DNA from 2 places in the Brucella sp. TWI432 genome. Region 1 is predicted to be linked to the other one. Evidence: predicted binding sites of a transcription regulator. Region 1 holds the regulator's gene; the other holds the start of a gene.

Region 1 (9,709 bases):
GCATAAGGGACACACAGGAAATAAGCGAACGGGTATTTGTCAAAGACATGTCCGCGGGGCTTGAACGCGCCTTATTGCCCGAACCTTGGATACCTTATAAAGCAAGCGAAGATTTATCTCCCATCTTACCACAACAGCATCGAACCCCATCACAGCGACTGTCGGCGCTGGCTTCGCTTGCGTGGCTCAACTTAAGTGCTGCAATGCTAAGGGAAATCGGCAGGGGCATGTTTTTCCTGCTGTTTCCGGTCTTCATGGGCATCGGGGCGATTGTCTATTTCACACTCTCATTTGAACCTCATTGGTTGCCCATTCTGGCAATTCTAACCGCTCTTGGTGGTGTTCGAGTTTTATCACGCAGGCATTTTCTGTCATCGCGGTTGCTAACGCTGGCCCTTGCGCTTCAGTTGGGAGTGATTGCGGGAAAATTTGAAACAGAGTGGCGAGCCACGCAATTGTTAGGCTCGGAGGTCGCGACGCGCATTACAGGAAGGGTGGCAGCGCTCGAATATAAGGATAACGGCAGTTGGCGTGTGACGCTTGATTTGATCGAAACCCAAAGACCGAAGCTTCGCTATGCACCACAACGCATCCGCATTACAGCGCGCGATATTCCGGCACGCACGACAATTGGCAGCGGATTAACTGGCTTTGCGCGTCTGCGCGTGCCTTCTGGGCCGTTGAGACCGGGCAATTATGATTTTGCATTCCATGCCTATTTTGCCGGGATTGGAGCGAATGGCTTTTTTCTTGGAACTCCGAAAATTGCAGATGTTTTGGAACCGAAGGGGCTTAAGGCGACGATTGCAACTGAAATTGCCAGATTGCGTGTCCATGTTTCCGAGAGGATTGCGGAGGTGCTTTCAGGGGAAGATGGCAGTGTTGCCGCCGCACTGATCGCAGGCGAGCGGGCAGGGATCAGTGATGAAACCAACAATGATCTGCGCAAGGCGGGGCTTGCGCATATTCTGTCAATTTCTGGCCTGCATATGGTGCTGGCAGCCGGTGTGGTCATGATGTCTCTTCGTGCATTATTCGCGCTTTTTCCCGCCTTCAGCGCACGTTATGCTGTCAAGAAATATGCTGCATTTCTCTCGCTTTTGAGTTGCACTTTTTATCTCGCTATGTCGGGCGCAGATGTTGCGGCACAGCGCAGCTACTTGATGATTGTCGTCATGCTTTGTGCGCTGTTGGCTGATCGTGCGGCGATCAGTATGCGAAATCTGGCTATTGCGGCCGTGGCGATGATTGCCATTTCTCCGCATGAAATTCTGGGGCCGAGCTTTCAGATGTCGTTTTCGGCGACTGCGGGGCTGATTGCTGCATTTGCCTGGTGGAGCGACCGAAAAATGCGCAAGCAATCGGCAGGTAATAATCTGCGCTCATCACCCCGTGGAACGATGACAAAGATACTTTTTCCGACATTTGCGACGGGGGCGACATCCATTGTTGCCGGTGTAGCGAGCGGTATATTTGCCGCCTATCATTTTAACAACACGGCGCCCTTTGGACTTGTTGGAAACGTGCTGGCGCTACCAGTCATTTCGATACTTGTGATGCCGTTTGCAGTGTTAAGCTTGATATTGATGCCGTTGCAACTTGATTGGCTGCCATTGCAGGTCATGGGATTTGGCATCTTGCTGGTGAGATATATTGCGAGCTTTGTGGCCAGCTTTTCACCCGATGGTAATCCGGGTGTCATGCCGGTGATGACGCTGATCCTGTGGACTGTCGCGCTTGTCATATCCGTCACATTCACCACAAGATTGCGATTGTTGGCATTGCCTTTCGTTATGGCAGGTCTTGTGGTGTTTATGCGCTCGCCCATGCCCGATATCCTCATTAGCGAGGACGCGAAATTAGTGGCGGTACGATTGCGCGATGGAAGTTTCGCAGTCAACCGCAGCAGACCTCCGCAATTTACGGCGCAGAACTGGCAGACGGCCTATCTGATTGATGATTTTATCCCACCGCAGAGTGCGATGAAACGAAGTGCTGGCGCGCGCGAGGACGGCTTTATCTGTGAGGATGGGCTTTGCACCCTGTCACTTCGGGACGGGCGCATATTTGCCTATACCGCTCAGGAAGAAATGCACGAGATTGCCTGTAATGTCGGGGACGTTGTGGTTTTGGCGATTGCAGGCAAAGACTTAAGCTGCACGCGTTCGTCTACGCTGGTGATTGGCCGACAGGAACTGGCCTTGAAAGGAACGCTCGAAATAAGGCTGGGAGAGGAAATGCAGCGCCATCAGGCGGTTTCTCCTGATCCAGCGGTCCGCGACGATCATCAGATTTATCGCTTTACCGTTGCGGAGCAGCGCAAGGATGCAGCCTATGCCGATTATTTAAATTTTTCAGTCGGTGCGCCAACGCGCCCCTGGCAGCTTCATCGTCTCTATTCGCGCGCCGCACGCGGTCAGCCTGAGCGCGAATATAAGAAGAGAGCGAAAGTATTTACTATCGGGGTGGAAACAGAAGAAACGCTCTAAAGGACTCTATTAAAAGCATGCTCCTATCGATCCTTGTTTTGATCCGACAGGACTTATGCTTTCCGTCTATGCAGAGCATTTCCCGTTTTGATTGAATTATGGGAAATGCTCTATCTGTTTGTTTTTACGCATTTTGCCAGCAATTTTCGATAGAAAAGAGGCTGTCGGCCTCTCCTTTCCCGAACGATTTTTAGTACCGTCGTATCAGACCGATCAGCTTGCCCTGTACGCGGACCCGGTCAGGTCCGAAAATGCGTGTTTCATAAGCCGGGTTGGCGGCTTCCAGCGCAATCGATGCGCCCTTACGGCGGAACCGCTTCAGTGTCGCTTCTTCATCATCGACGAGAGCCACGATGATTTCCCCCGGGCTGGCGGTATCGCCACGCTTGATGATGACCGTATCACCATCAAAAATACCGGCTTCAATCATCGAATCGCCTTTGACCTCAAGCGCGTAATGCTCACCCGCACCAAGCATTTCGGGTGGAAGGCTGATGGAATGTGTCTGATTTTGAATGGCCGAAATTGGTACACCGGCTGCGATGCGACCCATCATGGGAATTGAGACCATCGCCGATGCATCACTATTGGCTGAAACCGGGGCGGTGCGCGCTGCTGAAGGCGCAGAGGGGGCTTTGCCGAGGCTGCCCTCAATAACGCTGGGCGCGAATTTCTTCTGCGCGTTCAGACCGGGGGCTATCGAATCGGGCAGGCGCAACACTTCAAGCGCGCGGGCACGGTTTGGCAGCCTGCGAATGAAGCCACGTTCTTCAAGGGCGGTAATCAGCCGATGAATGCCCGATTTGGATGCCAGATCGAGCGCCTCTTTCATCTCATCGAAAGAGGGGGGAATGCCTGTTTCTTTCATACGTTCATGAATGAACAGCAGGAGCTCGTGCTGTTTACGGGTCAACATGCGCATACCCTCCGGACCAGAATCAAATAAAAACATAACCAGAACAAACACTATATGTTCCAGTCTTGTTCCGCAATGGTTTTAAAATTATTAATATGGGCCGACCCTATTGGATTTTACTATAGCATCATTATCGTGCAAGCATCACCCGCTGCGGCCGCGGGTGCATTTTCTTCTCTGATCAAAAGGGCATCGGAAGCCACCAGCGCTGACAGCATTGAGGAATCCTGAAGTGGATACGGCGTCGCGGTGAGTGTGCCATCCGCCGCCTGTTCAACCGTTGCGCGGACATAATCACGACGATGATCGTTCGCATTCATTGGCTTGCCAAGACGTGCCGGGCGGAAATCCGCGGTCAAATGACGCCCTGATAATTTCGCGATCAGCGGACGCAGAAATACCAAGCTGCAAACGAGGCTTGAAACCGGGTTGCCCGGCAGGCCGATGACATGAACGGTTTTGCCGGATACAGTTTTGTGTCCATACATCAGTGGCTTGCCGGGACGCATGGCGATTTTCCAGAAGTCGAGATCGACACCACAATTTTTCAACGCGCCGTGCATAAAATCGCGATCACCAACCGATGCGCCGCCGATGGTCACGAGAATGTCGACACCATCATCGAGAACCTGACTGATTGCGGATTCGATCTTTGCGGGGTCGTCGCTGATAATGCCCATATCTTCAGGTTTTCCACCTGTACGACGCACGATTTCAGCAACGCCAATGCTGTTGGAGGCGACGATCTGGTCGGCACCGGGAATCGTGCCCGGAGGAACGAGTTCATCCCCTGTGGCCAGAATGGCAATGCGCGGCTGCTTGAAAACAGAAATCATGGCATTGCCGCTGGCAGCGGCAAGCGAAAGGGCCGGGGCATCAAGTTCCCGCCCACTTGGCAGAATAGTGTCACCAGGCGCAAAATCGAGGCCCGCATGACGGATGTGACGGCCTTTGTCCAATCCCTGACGGATTGTGAGCTTGCCGCCGGATCGTTCCGTGTCTTCCTGAATAACGATACTATCAGCGCCTACCGGCATCGGCGCGCCGGTGAAGATGCGGACCGCTTCGCCTTGTTTCAGTTGGCCTTCGAAGCGTTTTCCGGCGGCTGATTCGCCGATGATACTGAATTCAAGAGGATAGTTGATGTTTTGTGGGGCCATCAATGCATAGCCATCCATGGCCGAGCAATCGAAGGGCGGCTGTTTCAGCTTGGCTTGAACAGGTTCTGCAACAACACGTCCGCCTGCTTCAGAAAGAGAGAGCGTCTCTGTGCCATGCGGCTCTGCATTATTGAGAATACGTGCAAGGGCCTCATCGATTGGAAGCAGGGACATGCGTTTTCCTCTCGTCTGAAAAATCAGGCTTTCCAGTCACCTGACTTGCCACCGCTCTTTGCCGAAACGCGAATGTTGGTAATTTCCATGTGGCGATCAACGGCCTTCGCCATATCATAGATGGTCAGGCAAGTAACTGATACGGCAGTCAGCGCTTCCATCTCAACGCCGGTTCGGCCTTTTAGTTTCGCAGTCGCAGAGATGCGAAGGCCGGGAAGTGACAGATCCGGTTCAATGTCTACTGACACCTTTGTCAGCATCAATGGGTGGCAAAGTGGAATGAGATCAGCGGTCTTCTTCGCGGCCATAATGCCTGCAAGACGGGCAGTGCCGATAACGTCGCCTTTTGCGGCATTGCCTTCCAGAATAAGCGCCAGAGTTTCCGGCTTCATTCTCACCGCTCCTTCGGCGGTGGCCACGCGTTCAGTTTCAGCCTTGTCGCCGACATCGACCATATGGGCGGCGCCTGTCTGGTCGATATGGGTGAGCTTGGCAGACATGGTTCACACCCTACCGGTCAGAAGTTCACGGGTGGCTGATGCCACATCTTCTTTACGCATCAGGCTTTCGCCGATCAGGAATGTGCCGATATTCGATTTTTCGAGACGCAGGCAGTCGTCATGGGTGAAGATGCCGCTTTCGCCCACCAGAAGGCGGTCCGAAGGCACCATCTTTGCGAGGCGTTCAGAGACTGCGAGATCGACTTCAAATGTGCGCAGATTGCGATTGTTTACGCCAACGAGGCGCGATGAAAGTTTCAGCGCACGTTCCATTTCTTCCTCGTCATGCACTTCAATCAGTGCATCCATGCCGAGATCAAAAGCAGTTTCTTCCAGCGCTTTTGCAAGGTCATCATCGACGCTTGCCATAATGATAAGAATGCAATCTGCGCCCCAGCTGCGCGCCTCATAGACCTGATAGGTATCGAAGAGGAAATCTTTGCGCAGGGCGGGCAGCGAGCATGCATTGCGCGCTGCAATCAGAAATTCAGGCGCGCCCTGAAAAGAGGGCGTATCTGTGAGAACAGAAAGGCAGGCAGCACCACCATCTTCATAGGCTTTTGCCAATGCCGGTGGGTCAAAATCCGGGCGGATAAGGCCTTTTGACGGGCTTGCCTTCTTGATTTCGGCAATGAGTGCGAATTGGTCTGCAGCGCGCTTGGATTCCAGTGCACTTAGAAAGCCGCGCGTTGCGGGCTGATCTTTGGCCTGTGCCGTTACTTCTTGGAGCGGAAGGCGAGCCTTGGCAGCAGCGATTTCTTCGCGCTTATAGGCTTCGATTTTCCGCAGAATGTCAGTGGACATGTTTTTTCTTCTCCGTCAAAGCGGCTTGTCATGAGACACAGCGATAACTTTTTGCAGCACTTCAAGCGCTGAACCGCTGTCGATTGATTGCGCGGCGAGGGTGATGCCTTCCATGAGGTCGTTTGCTTTGCCTGCAATCACCAGTGCTGCGGCAGAATTCAACAGCACGATGTCACGATAAGCATTTTTCGCGCCCTCAAGTACGTCAAGCAGGGCTTTGGCATTCACTTCGGCATCGCCCCCTTTAAGCTCGGACATGTCCACGCGACGCAGGCCGACTTCTTCAGGAGTGATCTCAAAAGTGCGAATGTTTCCGTTTTCGAGTGCCGCGATCTTTGTTGTGCCAGCCGTGGTCATTTCATCAAGGCCATCGCCATAGACAACCCATGCCGTTTCAGAGCCAAGCTCTTTAAGCACTTCTGCCAGCGGTTCGACCCATTCAGCGGAAAAGACGCCAACCAGTTGCCGCTTAACGCTTGCCGGGTTTGAAAGTGGTCCAAGCAGATTGAAAATTGTTCTCGTGCCGAGTTCGACACGTGACGGTCCGACATGACGCATTGCTGAATGATGCATCGGTGCAAACATGAAGCCGAGACCAGCTTCATCAATGCTGCGCGCAATGGTATTGGCATCAGCTTCGATATTCACGCCCAAAGCAGCCAAAGCATCGGCTGCACCAGAGCGGGATGAGAGGGCGCGGTTGCCATGTTTTGCAACCGGAACACCTGCGCCCGCTACAACAAAAGCGGAGCAGCTGGAGACATTATAAGAACCAGACTGGTCACCGCCGGTGCCAACGATGTCAACCGCGTCAGCAGAAGCGCTTACCGGCAGCATACGTGAGCGCATGGATGAAACAGCACCCGCAATTTCAGGTACGGTTTCGCCACGCACACGCAACGCCATCAGGAAACCACCAATCTGCGACGGTGTCGCCTGACCGGACATCATGATGTCAAAAGCTGCCTTGGAATCCTCAAACGACAGTGGGGTGCCTAAGGCAGCCTTGGCGATATAGGGTTTTAAGTCAGCCATGATTTATGTCCGTTGCCTATCAGAGTGCCAGAAGATCAGAATGCCAGCGCGCGGTTGATCGCTGCTTGATTGATCTTCACTGGATATTGCTTCTGCAATTCACCAACCAGTTGCTCAAGAACATCGTCGGTCAGTGCGTTTGCCAGATATTGCTGTTGTTGCGCAGGAATTGCTTCCGGGCCTGCTGCGGTTGGTTCGGTGACTTCGGTAACCTTGAAAAGGATTTGTCCGTCGTTTGAAACCGCGCCAGCGGTGCCCGTGTGGTTAAGTGGCCCACGGAAAACCTGAGCGGTTGCAGCCGAACCAAAATCCGCATCGTTCGTATTGCGGGTAATGCCGCGCTTGGTCTGCTTTTCAAGCCCAAGCTCTGCTGCAATCGCATCGAGAGTTTCTCCACCATCAAGGCGCTTCTTCAGCTCTGCCATGCGGTCGTTAAGGCGCTTTACAGCTTCTTCGCCTTTCCATTCAGCGATAACCTTGTCTTTGACTTCATCAAGGGTGCGATCACGGGCAGGGGTGATGCCATCGACCTGATACCAGAGGTAACCCGTGTTTCCCAATGTCAGCGCATCATTATCAAAGCCCTGATCCGCCTGAAACGCCGCCGAAATAAGGGCTTGCGAATTTGGCAGATCAACGCTTTTGCCGGTCGGATCGTTGCCTTCTGCATCAACCGCGTCAACCGTTACAGATTTGAGATTGAGTGCTTTGGCAACGTCAGCCATGCTGCCGCCTTCCGAACGCTGCTGCTCATAAGCATCATGAATGCCGTTGATGCTGCTGATTGCGATATTGGTCGCAACTGTATCGCGAATTTCTTTTTCGACGTCTGACAGCGCCTTTACATTTGCCGGATTAACCTTCGTAACGCGCAGAATAACAGGACCAAATGCGCCCTTGACCACATCAGTTACGCCACCTTCCGGCAACGCAAAAGCCGCATCTGCGATAACCGCATCAGGAAGTGCCGTTTTCTCGAAAGTTCCCAAAACCAGATCAGCTTCGCTCTTTCCCTGTTCCTTGCCGATATCGACAAAGCTGGTACCGGCAGCGATTTTTTCATGCGCTGCTTTCGCCGCAGCTTCATCGGCAAAATTCAGCTGTTCGATGGTGCGGGTCTCATTGGTGCTGAAGCGGCTTTTGTTCTTCTCATAATATTCTTTGATTTCATCCTGCGTGACGGCGGATGCATCAGCAATATCGGAAGGTTCAAGCTTCACATAGGTGATCTTGCGGTATTCCGGTGCCTTATATTCAGCCTTGTGCTCATCAAAATATGCTTTGACGGCTTCGTCTGACGGTGCAGGAATGGCGTCAGCTTTCTCAGCCGGAACAGTAATATAATCGGCACTGCGGCTTTCGCCCTGATACAGCGCCAGTGCCTTCAGCATGGTGTTTGGCATTTTCAGGCCATCTGTTGATGCTTCAACGATCTGCTGGCGGCGCGCAACCTTTGCGCGGTTATCAAGATAATCCTGCGGGCGAATGTTGGACTGGCGCAGCACAGCATCAAACTGCGCACGGCTGAAATTGCCGCTTGCATCTTTAAAGGAAGGATCTTCAGCGGTGAGGCGTGCGATACCGTCCTTGGAGAGGCCAAGCTGCATGTTACGGGCCTGCTCGTCGAGCACGACGCCGGCTGCAAGCTGCGCCAGAACCTGCTGGTCCACGCCAAGCTGCTGAGCTTGTTCCCGGGTCAGACGCTGACGGAACTGTTGCGAGAGCCGCATGAGTTGCTGCTCGTAAGCAAAGCGATAGTCGGACGTGCTTACAGAAGAGTCGCCTGCGCTGATCGCTTCATCAACCTGAAGCTCGCCATTGAACGCATCTGCAATACCCCAGACTGCAAAGCTTAAAACGAGCAAACCGAGAAGAAGCTTAGCAACCCATGATCTGGCGGCATCACGCATACTGTCGAGCATTGGAAACCCTTTAAGAACAAAATAAAGCCTGGCGAAAGATAAAAAGCCGTCACAGGGGATAACCTCAAGCCAGCCCCAGATGCAAGTTCTGATTAGGTTTTGAGCACTAAGAACATTGCAATGAACGACGAATACGCTTAGTCAGTGGCAAAAATTTGCGCTGCTGTAAGGCTATTGAGCAGTTCAACGTCATTAAAGGCGAGGAGAATGACATGACTCCGGGAATCCGCCCGCTGGTTGCTGGCAATTGGAAAATGAACGGTACGGGAGAATCTCTGACAGAACTCCGCGCAATTGCGGCCGGTTTGAGTTCAGATCTTGGCCGTAAGCTTGATGCTGTCATTTGTGTTCCTGCGACATTGTTGTCGCGCGCTGCTGACACGTTGGAAGGCGAAACGGTTGCACTGGGCGGACAGGATTGCCATCAGAAAACCTCCGGCGCGCATACAGGGGATGTTTCGGCGCTGATGTTGAAAGAAGCGGGCGCAAGTCATGTTATCCTTGGTCACTCCGAGCGTCGGACTGATCACCGTGAAGCGAATGAACTGGTTCGCAGCAAAGCAGAAGCCGCATGGAGTGCGGGGCTCGTCGCTATCGTCTGTGTCGGTGAAACGGCAGATCAGCGTAAAGCAGATCAAACCCTTGAAGTGATTGGCAGCCAGTTGGCAGTTTCACTCCCCGATGGTGTTCATGCTGAAAACACGATCAT
Region 2 (9,709 bases), on a different contig from region 1:
GTCTGCATGGCGCGGCCTTTGGTACGCCGTTGATTGCACGTGGCATTGGTGAGCGGCTTTCCCCTGTAACAGGCATACCGTCGCTTCCCCTCTTGCTTATCAATGATGGCACGGCTGTTGCCACACCCGCTGTATTCCAGGCGCTGACAAAGCGCGACCATCCGGCGCTCGCCTTGCCACCTGAAGGCAGCGTTGAAGCGATTTGCGGTTACCTTGGGTCAACACGCAACGATCTGCTGCCAGCCGCCCTCAAGCTTGCGCCACAAATCAACGACAAGCTTGATTGCCTGCGCGAGCACGGCGCGCTCTTTGCGCAAATGTCAGGTTCAGGAGCGACGTGCTTTGCCATATTCAACGACATGGCGCGCACACATATGGCGGCAAGCGCCATCAGCTCGAAGAAACCGGACTGGTTCGTTATTTCAACGAAAACAACGGCTTCCGCTGACTAAAGCACTTCCTGGTTTGATTGAATCATTGGAAATGCTCTGTGTTTGTTTTCAAGCATTATCCAACGTTCTCGGTACACGCCTTGGTAAGGCCCGGTCTTCGCCTTTTATTGTTCACATATACTTGAACAAAATTCACCGCAGAGAAGGCATGCCGCTAAAATCCGCCTTATTGTTCACCATTACGAATACAATCTGTGAACCAAACGGTGGCTAGGCGCAGCCAATCGAAAGGCCTATCTCTTGCTCATCGAAACGACGAACACAGCGTCGCTTCACAAAAACCAAGGAGATAGAAAATGAAAAAGTTTGCTCTTGCTACTGTTGCCGTTGTTCTGAGCGCCGGTGCTGCTTTCGCTGAAAACCCAAATGTTGGCACCCCTGCCGATCTTTATGCCAATGACCGCACGCCCGTTGCAGCCCAGCAGGTTGATCGTACGGCAACCGCTTCCATCGGTCAGGTCTCCGTTCAGGACGGCTCAGCTCATCGCTTCGGTGACGCATCGCCTTCGAGCTTTCAGAACTAAGCTCAGTTTGTAAACAATCCCGCTGGGCGGAATGATCCGAACAGCACCCCAGTTATCTCCCCGGTGGATGGCGTTAGCGCCACCCCGGTGCCCCCGGAAGCACTGATGCCATCCAAAGGGCGATATAGAAGGAATAGAAAAATGAAAAAGTTTGCTCTTGCTGCTGTTGCCGTCGTTCTGAGCGCCGGTGCTGCTTTCGCTGAAAACCCAAATGTTGGCACCCCTGCCGATCTTTATGCCAATGACCGCACACCCGTTGCAACACAGCAGGTTGATCGCACGGCAACCGCTTCGATTGGTCAGAACACCCATCAGGACGGCTCAGCCCATCGTTTTGGCGACGCATCGCCTTCGAGCTACCAGAAATAATATCAGCTTGCGCTGATATCATTCAAAAAGGCGAAGCTTCAGGCTCCGCCTTTTGTTGTTTCTGGTGGCAAAATCGGGTGGGACAGCCGCACAGGCTTGAGTTGTTTTATGACAACCGGTGGGATGCCCCCATCCCGGATCAATGGCCTGATGACCAAGACAGGCGCCAGAAGTCCTGCATCAAGCGACGGCTTTGCACCCAAAAACCTGCCCACCAAACCCGAATCATGTGGTGTTGAAAAGCGTGCCGGCGCTTTTCCCGATTCCATATGCCGCCGCACGGCATCTTCCCAGCCATCCTGAAGAATTGCACCGGGCTCTAAGACGAGAAGCCACTGCGTTCGCAGATCATCAAATGCCTTCGGTAAATCCTTAGCATCGTAAAGCGAACATCCCGCCCCTTCGGCAACCAATCGTGTCGCATCGCTGGAACCGCTATCCGCAACAACAACACGTCGCAAAAGCCCTTCAACAACGGCGGATACCAATGCTGACAACGTTTGAGCCAGAGGCTTCTCAGAATTTCGCGTCATAATCAAAACGGATAACATGCGCCCTTTTATATCAAGGCTGCGTGATCGAAAAGCTGCCTGACATAATGTTCTTGATTTGTTCCGACTATTGGACTACGAATAGTGCCTGAAACGAGAGAGTCGGTTATGGAAATTATCCAGCAGGCAGACAAAGCAGCATTCGCAGCAGGAGGCGCAGAACACGCCAATGCGCTTGTGAGCGAAGCAGGCTTACGTATTGACCACGCACGGCGCCGTGGACGCGGCGCTGGCATCAATCCGACAGGGCGTTTTGAGCCGACCACACGACATGAATTTGACGATGGATGGGAGACGCTCGAAGACCTGCCCGCTTTCAAGACTGACGTGCAGATTGAAAAGCCCCGCACCATCATCACGCGCAATGATTCACCCGATATCAATTTTGACCGCTCTATCAACCCCTATCGCGGTTGCGAACATGGCTGCATCTATTGCTTTGCCCGTCCAACGCACAGCTATATGGGGCTTTCTGCCGCGCTTGATTTCGAGGCGCGCCTGTTCGCCAAGCCGGATGCGCCCCGCCTTCTGGAACGCGAACTTGCGAAGCCCGGCTACCAGCCCAAGACAATCGCCATTGGCACCAACACCGATCCTTATCAGCCCATCGAAAAGAAATGGCGTATCATGCGCGAAATTCTCGAGGTGCTGGAGGCTGCCAATCATCCCGTCGGCATTGTCACCAAATCAGCGCTCGTGGTGCGTGACATCGATATTTTAAGCCGTATGGCTGAAAAGGGTCTGGCCAAAGTCGCGCTTTCAGTCACCACGCTGGATGCCAACCTTGCGCGCACGATGGAACCGCGCGCATCAACACCAACTTTGCGGCTTCAAGCCATTCGAAAGCTCAACGAAGCCGGCATTCCAACCAATGTCATGATGGGGCCGGTCATTCCCGGCATCAATGATCATGAGATCGAGCGCATTCTGGATGCTGCTTTCGCACAAGGGGCGCGCGAAGCAGGTTATGTGTTGCTGCGTCTGCCGCTTGAAGTGGCACCTTTGTTCAAAGACTGGCTGCTGCGCAATTATCCAGACCGCTATCGGCATGTGATGTCACTGGTACGCTCGATGCGTGACGGCAAGGACTATGATGCGGAATGGGGCAAGCGGATGCGCGGCACAGGCCCCTATGCCTGGCAGATTGGGCGCCGTTTTGAAATTGCTGCGCGCAAGCTCGGCTACAATTCAAAGCGCGTTGCGCTGCGGACAGATCTGTTCGAGCCTGTCGAAAAAGGCGGCAAACAGCTTTCTCTTTTTTGAGCCGCAGCGCGTGTGGGGATCCGTTATCCACAAAAGCAAGGCGCTGCGAGCCTATTGTTCGCTTCACGCATGTCAGAGTTGTCAGTTGTGTATTTAATCTCCGTCTGATTTTTTCGGACGGAAGGCCCCTGCTTTTACGCCACTATCCTCGGCAGGGACCTTGCGGAGAATCAGAAGCAATGCGAGCATTGCCGCCAAATGAAACGCTTGAGTTCTGATTCTCCGCTCCTCTTTGACATCCCGCTTGCACCTGACTTCTCAGAAGAGACAAGGCTTATAGCGCGCGGGCTTCGTCATATTGCAGGTATTGATGAAGCTGGCCGCGGGCCGCTCGCAGGCCCCGTTGTTGCTGCTGCAGTTGTTCTTGATCCGGAAAACCTGCCTGAGGGGCTGGATGACTCCAAACGCCTGAATGCCAAAAAGCGCGATGCGCTTTACGAAATCATTCTGGCCAAAGCACTCACCGTTTCGGTCGCAAGCCTGAGTGCGCGCAGCATTGATGGAAGTGACATTCGAAAAGCAGCGCTTGAAGCCATGCGCCGCTCGTTTCTGGGCCTGACACTCAGCCCGGATCACGCATTGATTGATGGTCGCGATATTCCGCCCGGTTTGTCTTGTCCGGGATCTGCATTGGTAAAAGGCGATCAGCGCTCAATGTCAATTGCAGCAGCGTCCATTGTGGCGAAAGTCACGCGTGATCGCATGATGGCCCGCAGTGCAGCGGTTCATCCTGCATATGGCTTTGAGGTGCACGCGGGTTACGGCACAGCTAAACACCGCGCAGCCATCGAAGCAGTTGGCCCAGTACCAGGCGTTCACCGCTATACTTTTGCACCAATTAAAGGCCGCTTTTCGTCTATTTAATGCAGTTCTGTATGTTGAATTTTTACGGCAACGTTTGACTAGCAGGAGTGCTTGTCAAACTCGCTGAAGGCTTCCTTTGCGACAGCAAGGCCATTCATCGCTGCGGGAAAACCAGCATAGACAGCCATTTGGATTATAACCTCAACGATTTCCTCCCGTGTCAGTCCGGTGTTCATGCCTGCCAGAATATGTGCTTTCAACTGCTGCGAGTTATGACCAAGTGCCGTTAACGCCGCTATCGTGCCAATCTGGCGGTCGCGCGCCACAAGGCCCGGTCTGCTGTAAATGTCACCATAAGCAAATTCATAAATATAACGGGCAAAATCCGGCGCAATGTCGTCTAAAGCTTCAACGACGCTACAGCTTGAGTCTGCATGTAATGATGTGAGCTTTGCTCTGCCACGCTCCAAACGGCGATTATCGTCCTGCATCAAAGCCCCCCTTATCCTCTCAAGAGCCTCCCAATTTCAACCAAATCCAGGGTACGGCGTCACACCTCTGAGCGAAACTCCAAAAACTTGGGTTGCTTTGCGCGAGGCAGCACTCCCTTCTAAATGTTGCGTAGCTTCATATTTTGGCCAAAACCCAAATAAAAAAGCCGCCCTTTTGAGGCGGCTTATAAAACTCTAATAGAGATGAACTTAGTTCAGGTTGGATTTAACCTGACCGACTGCATCCTTGAACAGGGTGCCTGCAACTTTGGTATCAACCTTGTCGGCAACGATCTTGCCAGCGGCTGCAATTGCCAGATCAACAGCCGAAGCACGGACTGCATTGATTGCATCGGTTTCAGCGGTTGCAATCTTCTGCTCAGCAAGCTTGTTGCGGCGAACGACATATTCTTCGGTCGCACGCTCGGCGTCTTCGAGAAGAGCCTTTGCTTCGCGTTCAGCAGCGGCAACAATGTCGCCTGCTTCTTTTTCCGCTTCCTTGCGCTTGCGATGGTATTCAGCAAGAAGCTGCTGGGCTTCTTCGCGCAGGGTGCGGGCTTCTTCGAGTTCCTTCTTGATATTCTCGGCACGCTCATCAAGTGAGCGACCGATCATACCCGGAACCTTCAGATAAACAATCAATGCGATGAAGAGAATAAGCGCAACAAGCGCCCAAAATGTTGAATCCATTTTCGTCTCCTCAGGCGTTTGCGGTTTTGACGGCTGCGGTCACATCAGCCTTGTCAGCCTTTGTGCCCAAAAGCTGTTCAACAATCGCAGACGTTGTTTCTTCGGCAATCGTACCGACATCGCTCATGGCCTTCGCCTTGATTGCTGCGATACGTTCTTCCGCTTCAGCAAGCTTGCCTTCAAGGGCTGCCTCAGCAGCTGCACGTTCAGCATTCGCTTCGCCCTTGCCCTTTTCGCGGGCAGCTTCAGCAATCGAAGCAGCCTTGGCGCGGGCAGAGGTCAGTTCCTGCTCGTAAGCAGCAATGGCGTTGTCAGCATCCTGCTTGAGGCGGGCGGCCTGCTCGAGATCCTGTGCAATACGGTCACGACGGTTTTCGATCACACCACCGATACGTGGAAGAACCACGCGCGATAGGAACAGATAGAAAAGGCCGAAAGTGATCGCCAGCCACAGAAGCTGTGATGCGTAATGGGTAGAATCAAACGGCGGGAATACGCCGCTGCCGTGTCCGGCATCGTGCGCGACCCCGGTTTCGGTGTGCACAGCATCGGCTGCGCCGTGCTCGCCAGCAGCTGGTGCCGGTTGCGATTCGGTGGCGGTTTGGGCAAACGCCGTGGACACGAACATCCAGATTTCCCCTTCAATCCAGCATATTCATTTCCGGGCAAAAGAACCGGAAAAATTGAACCATGCTCACTCAGACTTCATATGCAAAGGCCAGCCGCGCTGCATTTCAAGATACAGATCGCGGCAGGCCAGTTTCTTGCGACTGTTGATTAAACAGCGAAGAGGAGCAGAAGCGCGATGAGCAGCGAGAAGATGCCCAGAGCTTCCGTCACAGCGAAACCGAACACGAGACGGCCGAACTGGCTGTCAGCAGCGGATGGGTTACGCAGAGCGCCCGAGAGATAGCTACCGAAAATGTTGCCGAGGCCGAGAGCCGTACCGGCCATACCGAAACAGGCGAGACCGGCGCCGATGTACTTTGCTGCTTCCGCTTCCATGTTAAAGCTCCTTCTGGATTGCAAATTAGTGCGGATTTCTGTTCTGGCGGAAACCCGCCGGTGAGAACCTCAAAGCGCTTCGTGTTTTATTATAGCAATACGAGGCGCTTTAAATATTTTCATTACGCATGTTGTTGTCGGAAAGCCGGTAAACCACTTTTCCGCAACATGCTTTAGTGACCCGGATGTACTGCGTCGTTGATGTACATGCAGGTGAGAACGGTGAAGACGTAAGCCTGGAGGAACGCAACCAGAAACTCAAGCGCGGTGATCGCGACCGTCATGATGAGAGGCAGGATAGCGCCACCCACACCCAGCGCTCCGAGCGAGCTGAGCGAGACAACAAAGCCTGCGAAAACCTTGAGCGTGATGTGGCCTGCAAGCATGTTCGCGAAAAGACGAACCGAGAGGCTGATTGGACGCGAAAGGAAAGAAATGATTTCAATGGCAACAACCAGTGGCACGATAATGCCCGGCACGCCGCTTGGCACGAAAAGCTTCAGGAAGCCAATGCCGTGCTTGTAGAAACCGTAAATGATGACTGTTCCAATAACGAGCAGCGACAGCGCAAATGTTACGATGATCTGGCTGGTGACCGTGTAAAAGTAAGGAAACAGACCGATAAAGTTTGCGACCAGAATAAACATGAACAGCGAGAAAACGAAGGGGAAGAACTTCATACCCTTCGAACCGGCCGAATCTCTCAAGCTTGACGCCACGAATTCATAAGCCATCTCCGAAACCGACTGAAGGCGGCTTGGGATCAATCCACGGCTCGACGATGTGAAATAAAGAAAACCGGATGCGAGCACCACAGTTGCGACCATGAAGGCCGAAACATTGGTGAACGACAGGTCCAATCCACCGACGTCGATCGGAATCAATCGGGAAACCTGGAACTGATGAATCGGATCGTTGGCCAACTTAACCTCGTCTGTCGTTCCTGCCCTAAGGCACTTCACTGGCGAACCAAAGGTTCGCTTGGGCGTTTCAGTCACGGACCAACGGCCCGTTGTCACAAGCGTCTATACGCGAACATTCTTGTCATGTCCGCTAAGACTTAGTCTTTCCTGCCCTTATCCACGTCAGACTTAATATTGCCTTGATCGGCGACATAACCTGCGGAACGGAGCACGTTGAGGGTGCCTGCACCAAAGCCTAGAAGGAGAAAGATGATCAACCCCCAAGGCGACGTGCCTGCGTAACGATCAACAAACCAACCAATCAGCGCGCCAACTATGATACCAGCGATAAATTCACTGGAGAGTTTCATGGCCTGCGCAACGGAACTGGAAGTTTCCGACCGCTCATCCTCGGAAGCCGGAGCTTTGAACATACCCTTTTTGGCCAATTCGGCTTCAAGGCGATTCAAACGCTGATCCAGCCCCCCGGAAACAGTTTTCCCGCCTGCATTCTTGCCTTCGCCGGGTGCTTTTCCCGGTTCAGTGCCGCTCGTCATTGGCAGCTCCTTTTTGCAAGAAACGCGGGCGTTGAAAGCCCATTTCCAAGTTGCGCGCAACATATTGACACACCGCCCGCTAGTCAAGGCAGTGAAGCAGTTGCTTCAAAAGGTTTTTTCTCTTGGAAATACAATAATTTAGCCCCTGGTGCGACTCATTTTCCACCCAAAGGCAAAAATCACACAGCCATTCGGCCCAAAAATTGGAATCAAATTGGGCGTCGGTCAGCAGAGAGATTCACCAATCTGCACCTGTTTCGACCGGCATACGAAACAAATAAATGTGTGCGAAAGTGATTTTCCATGACGGGCTGTATCAGCTCCAACCGCCGCCATAGGTCCGGTAAAACACATGAAGTCCGATCTTGGTCATTTTCTTCATGGTTGGCGCCCAGAAAGGGCTGACATAGGTTGCATGATAATGCGTGGAAGAGCCAACATCCGGCAACCAGATGCGGCCTGCAGTCACCGTTTTGGCAACCTGCTGCGCCATGCGCCATTGCGGCATTTCGGTTACACGATGTTTCTGGCCGTCGCAGGCAAACGAAAACTGACAGGCATTCAACCAGTTGCGATTTTGATAAACAACGCCGCAGATGGTTCCTGGATAGGCGGGATTGCGCACCCGATTAAGCACAACCTGCGCGACAGCCACCTGCCCCTTGACCGTTTCGCCGCGCGCTTCGTAATAAACGGCCTCTGCAAGACATTTCTGTTCTTTTGCTCCAAACGACTCGGCGGGTAAAGGCGTTGCGGCCCAAGCATGATCCTGACTGCTGATTGGAGGCACAAACCGGCCTGCATCGGCCTCTGGCGTCAAAATGCTCTCAAATGGAGAGGTTTTGCCATAATCCGGCTTAGACGGCGCGTAGCCCAACGCGAGAACGTCGGGCTGATCGTTGTTTATAAGCTTTGCCAATTGAACAGGAATGTCACTTTTGGGCTTGGGCGGTTTGATCGCGTGGAACGCCATCGCAATCTCAACCTCCTTCCCTTCTATGCTGGACTTGGAGAAAGCCATCCGCGCATCGATCTTTTCGCGCGGCGCGGTGATCATGCTGATTTTTTCAAACATGCTGCCCGCGTTAAATGCACGCGCCGGCGCCTTCGGCTTGACCGAAACGATGCGGTCCGTTTTATCCGCGCGATTGATACGGTTTTCATCCGGGTTCGGGTCGTCAACGCCAAGCTTTGCGGTTTTGTGGCCACCCGAAAGCGCAACACGACCGATGCCCGGAACTTCAATGCCACCGCTGGAAATACTGCCGGTTACAGTCGTTGCGTCAACGAAAGGCATTTCCGCCTGATGAAGCGAGCCAACGGGTGCTTTGGCGACGAATGCCGTCCAGCGATGACCGGCAATATCAGCGCTCGGAACGAGGCTTGCCATATCCTGAAAGGCAATTGCATTGGAATTGAAAAGATAGGTGATTGCGGCCAGAACGAGCGGCACCATACGGTGTGGTTTGCGCACGACCTGACGTGGCTTGGCACGCACGGCGTAATAGCGACCATCCTCCGGGCAATAGCCCGTCACCGGATAGTGCCATACCGGCTCGGCAACGGCCTTCGACCGGCCAAACAGCGCTCGTATGGAACCAAAACGCACCGCAAACTCCACTCGCAACAATTACTTAACTATAGCGAATAATGGAGCATTAACCTTGATGGATGGTTAACAGATTTTCGTTTACCCTTTGAAAATATTGATTAATTTTGAATTAACACCAGGCGCCGCTTGCTTGTTTTCATTTGCTTTTTTGAACCTCTAAACAACAAATGAGCGCAAGCTTCTCCCTTCGCGATCTATTCGGCGTAAAAAATGAATTTAAAATGCGCAGGCACAACCAACCCGCTTTAATTCGGCTTAACCGCCCAGCGTTGAATGTCGTCACTCTGGCCAATCAATGCCAGACCATTGGCAATCGAATCAAACTGATTCGAACTTGTAACCATTGCATCGGGGAAGCGCCGCTCGAAGGCCGTGCGAATGGCCGGCACGAAGGAAGTGCCGCCCGTCAGAAACACACGGTCGATGCCATCAAACGTCAGCCCGGCATTTTCCACGGCCTGCTCAACGGATTGCTCGATATTAGCCACA

The links. Region 1 encodes LexA, which represses DNA repair genes until DNA is damaged. Its sites were predicted from a motif close to TGTTCNNNNTGTGTTCNG; they were not measured.
Region 2: ABE527_RS03290 (PA0069 family radical SAM protein) is a predicted target of LexA. The motif match lies at 1,945-1,962, and genes of this name have one in related genera.

Annotation. Positions count from the first base shown of each region.
Region 1 is NZ_JBDJNL010000002.1:363,195-372,903, forward strand. Features, by position in the region: gene ABE527_RS06880 (ComEC/Rec2 family competence protein) at 1-2,489, shown strand, start outside; gene lexA (transcriptional repressor LexA) at 2,680-3,405, opposite strand; gene ABE527_RS06890 (molybdopterin molybdotransferase MoeA) at 3,525-4,739, opposite strand; gene moaC (cyclic pyranopterin monophosphate synthase MoaC) at 4,763-5,239, opposite strand; gene trpC (indole-3-glycerol phosphate synthase TrpC) at 5,243-6,043, opposite strand; gene trpD (anthranilate phosphoribosyltransferase) at 6,059-7,078, opposite strand; gene ABE527_RS06910 (peptidyl-prolyl cis-trans isomerase) at 7,114-9,000, opposite strand; gene tpiA (triose-phosphate isomerase) at 9,213-9,709, shown strand, end outside.
Region 2 is NZ_JBDJNL010000001.1:661,467-671,175, reverse strand. Features, by position in the region: gene ABE527_RS03310 (4-(cytidine 5'-diphospho)-2-C-methyl-D-erythritol kinase) at 1-452, shown strand, start outside; gene ABE527_RS03305 (hypothetical protein) at 749-976, shown strand; gene ABE527_RS03300 (hypothetical protein) at 1,118-1,345, shown strand; gene ABE527_RS03295 (glycosyltransferase) at 1,384-1,896, opposite strand; gene ABE527_RS03290 (PA0069 family radical SAM protein) at 2,005-3,159, shown strand; gene rnhB (ribonuclease HII) at 3,358-4,023, shown strand; gene ABE527_RS03280 (carboxymuconolactone decarboxylase family protein) at 4,062-4,454, opposite strand; gene ABE527_RS03275 (F0F1 ATP synthase subunit B) at 4,665-5,144, opposite strand; gene ABE527_RS03270 (F0F1 ATP synthase subunit B) at 5,155-5,772, opposite strand; gene ABE527_RS03265 (F0F1 ATP synthase subunit C) at 5,922-6,149, opposite strand; gene ABE527_RS03260 (F0F1 ATP synthase subunit A) at 6,323-7,072, opposite strand; gene ABE527_RS03255 (AtpZ/AtpI family protein) at 7,210-7,608, opposite strand; gene ABE527_RS03250 (cell wall hydrolase) at 7,925-9,217, opposite strand; gene ABE527_RS03245 (Hsp70 family protein) at 9,466-9,709, opposite strand, start outside.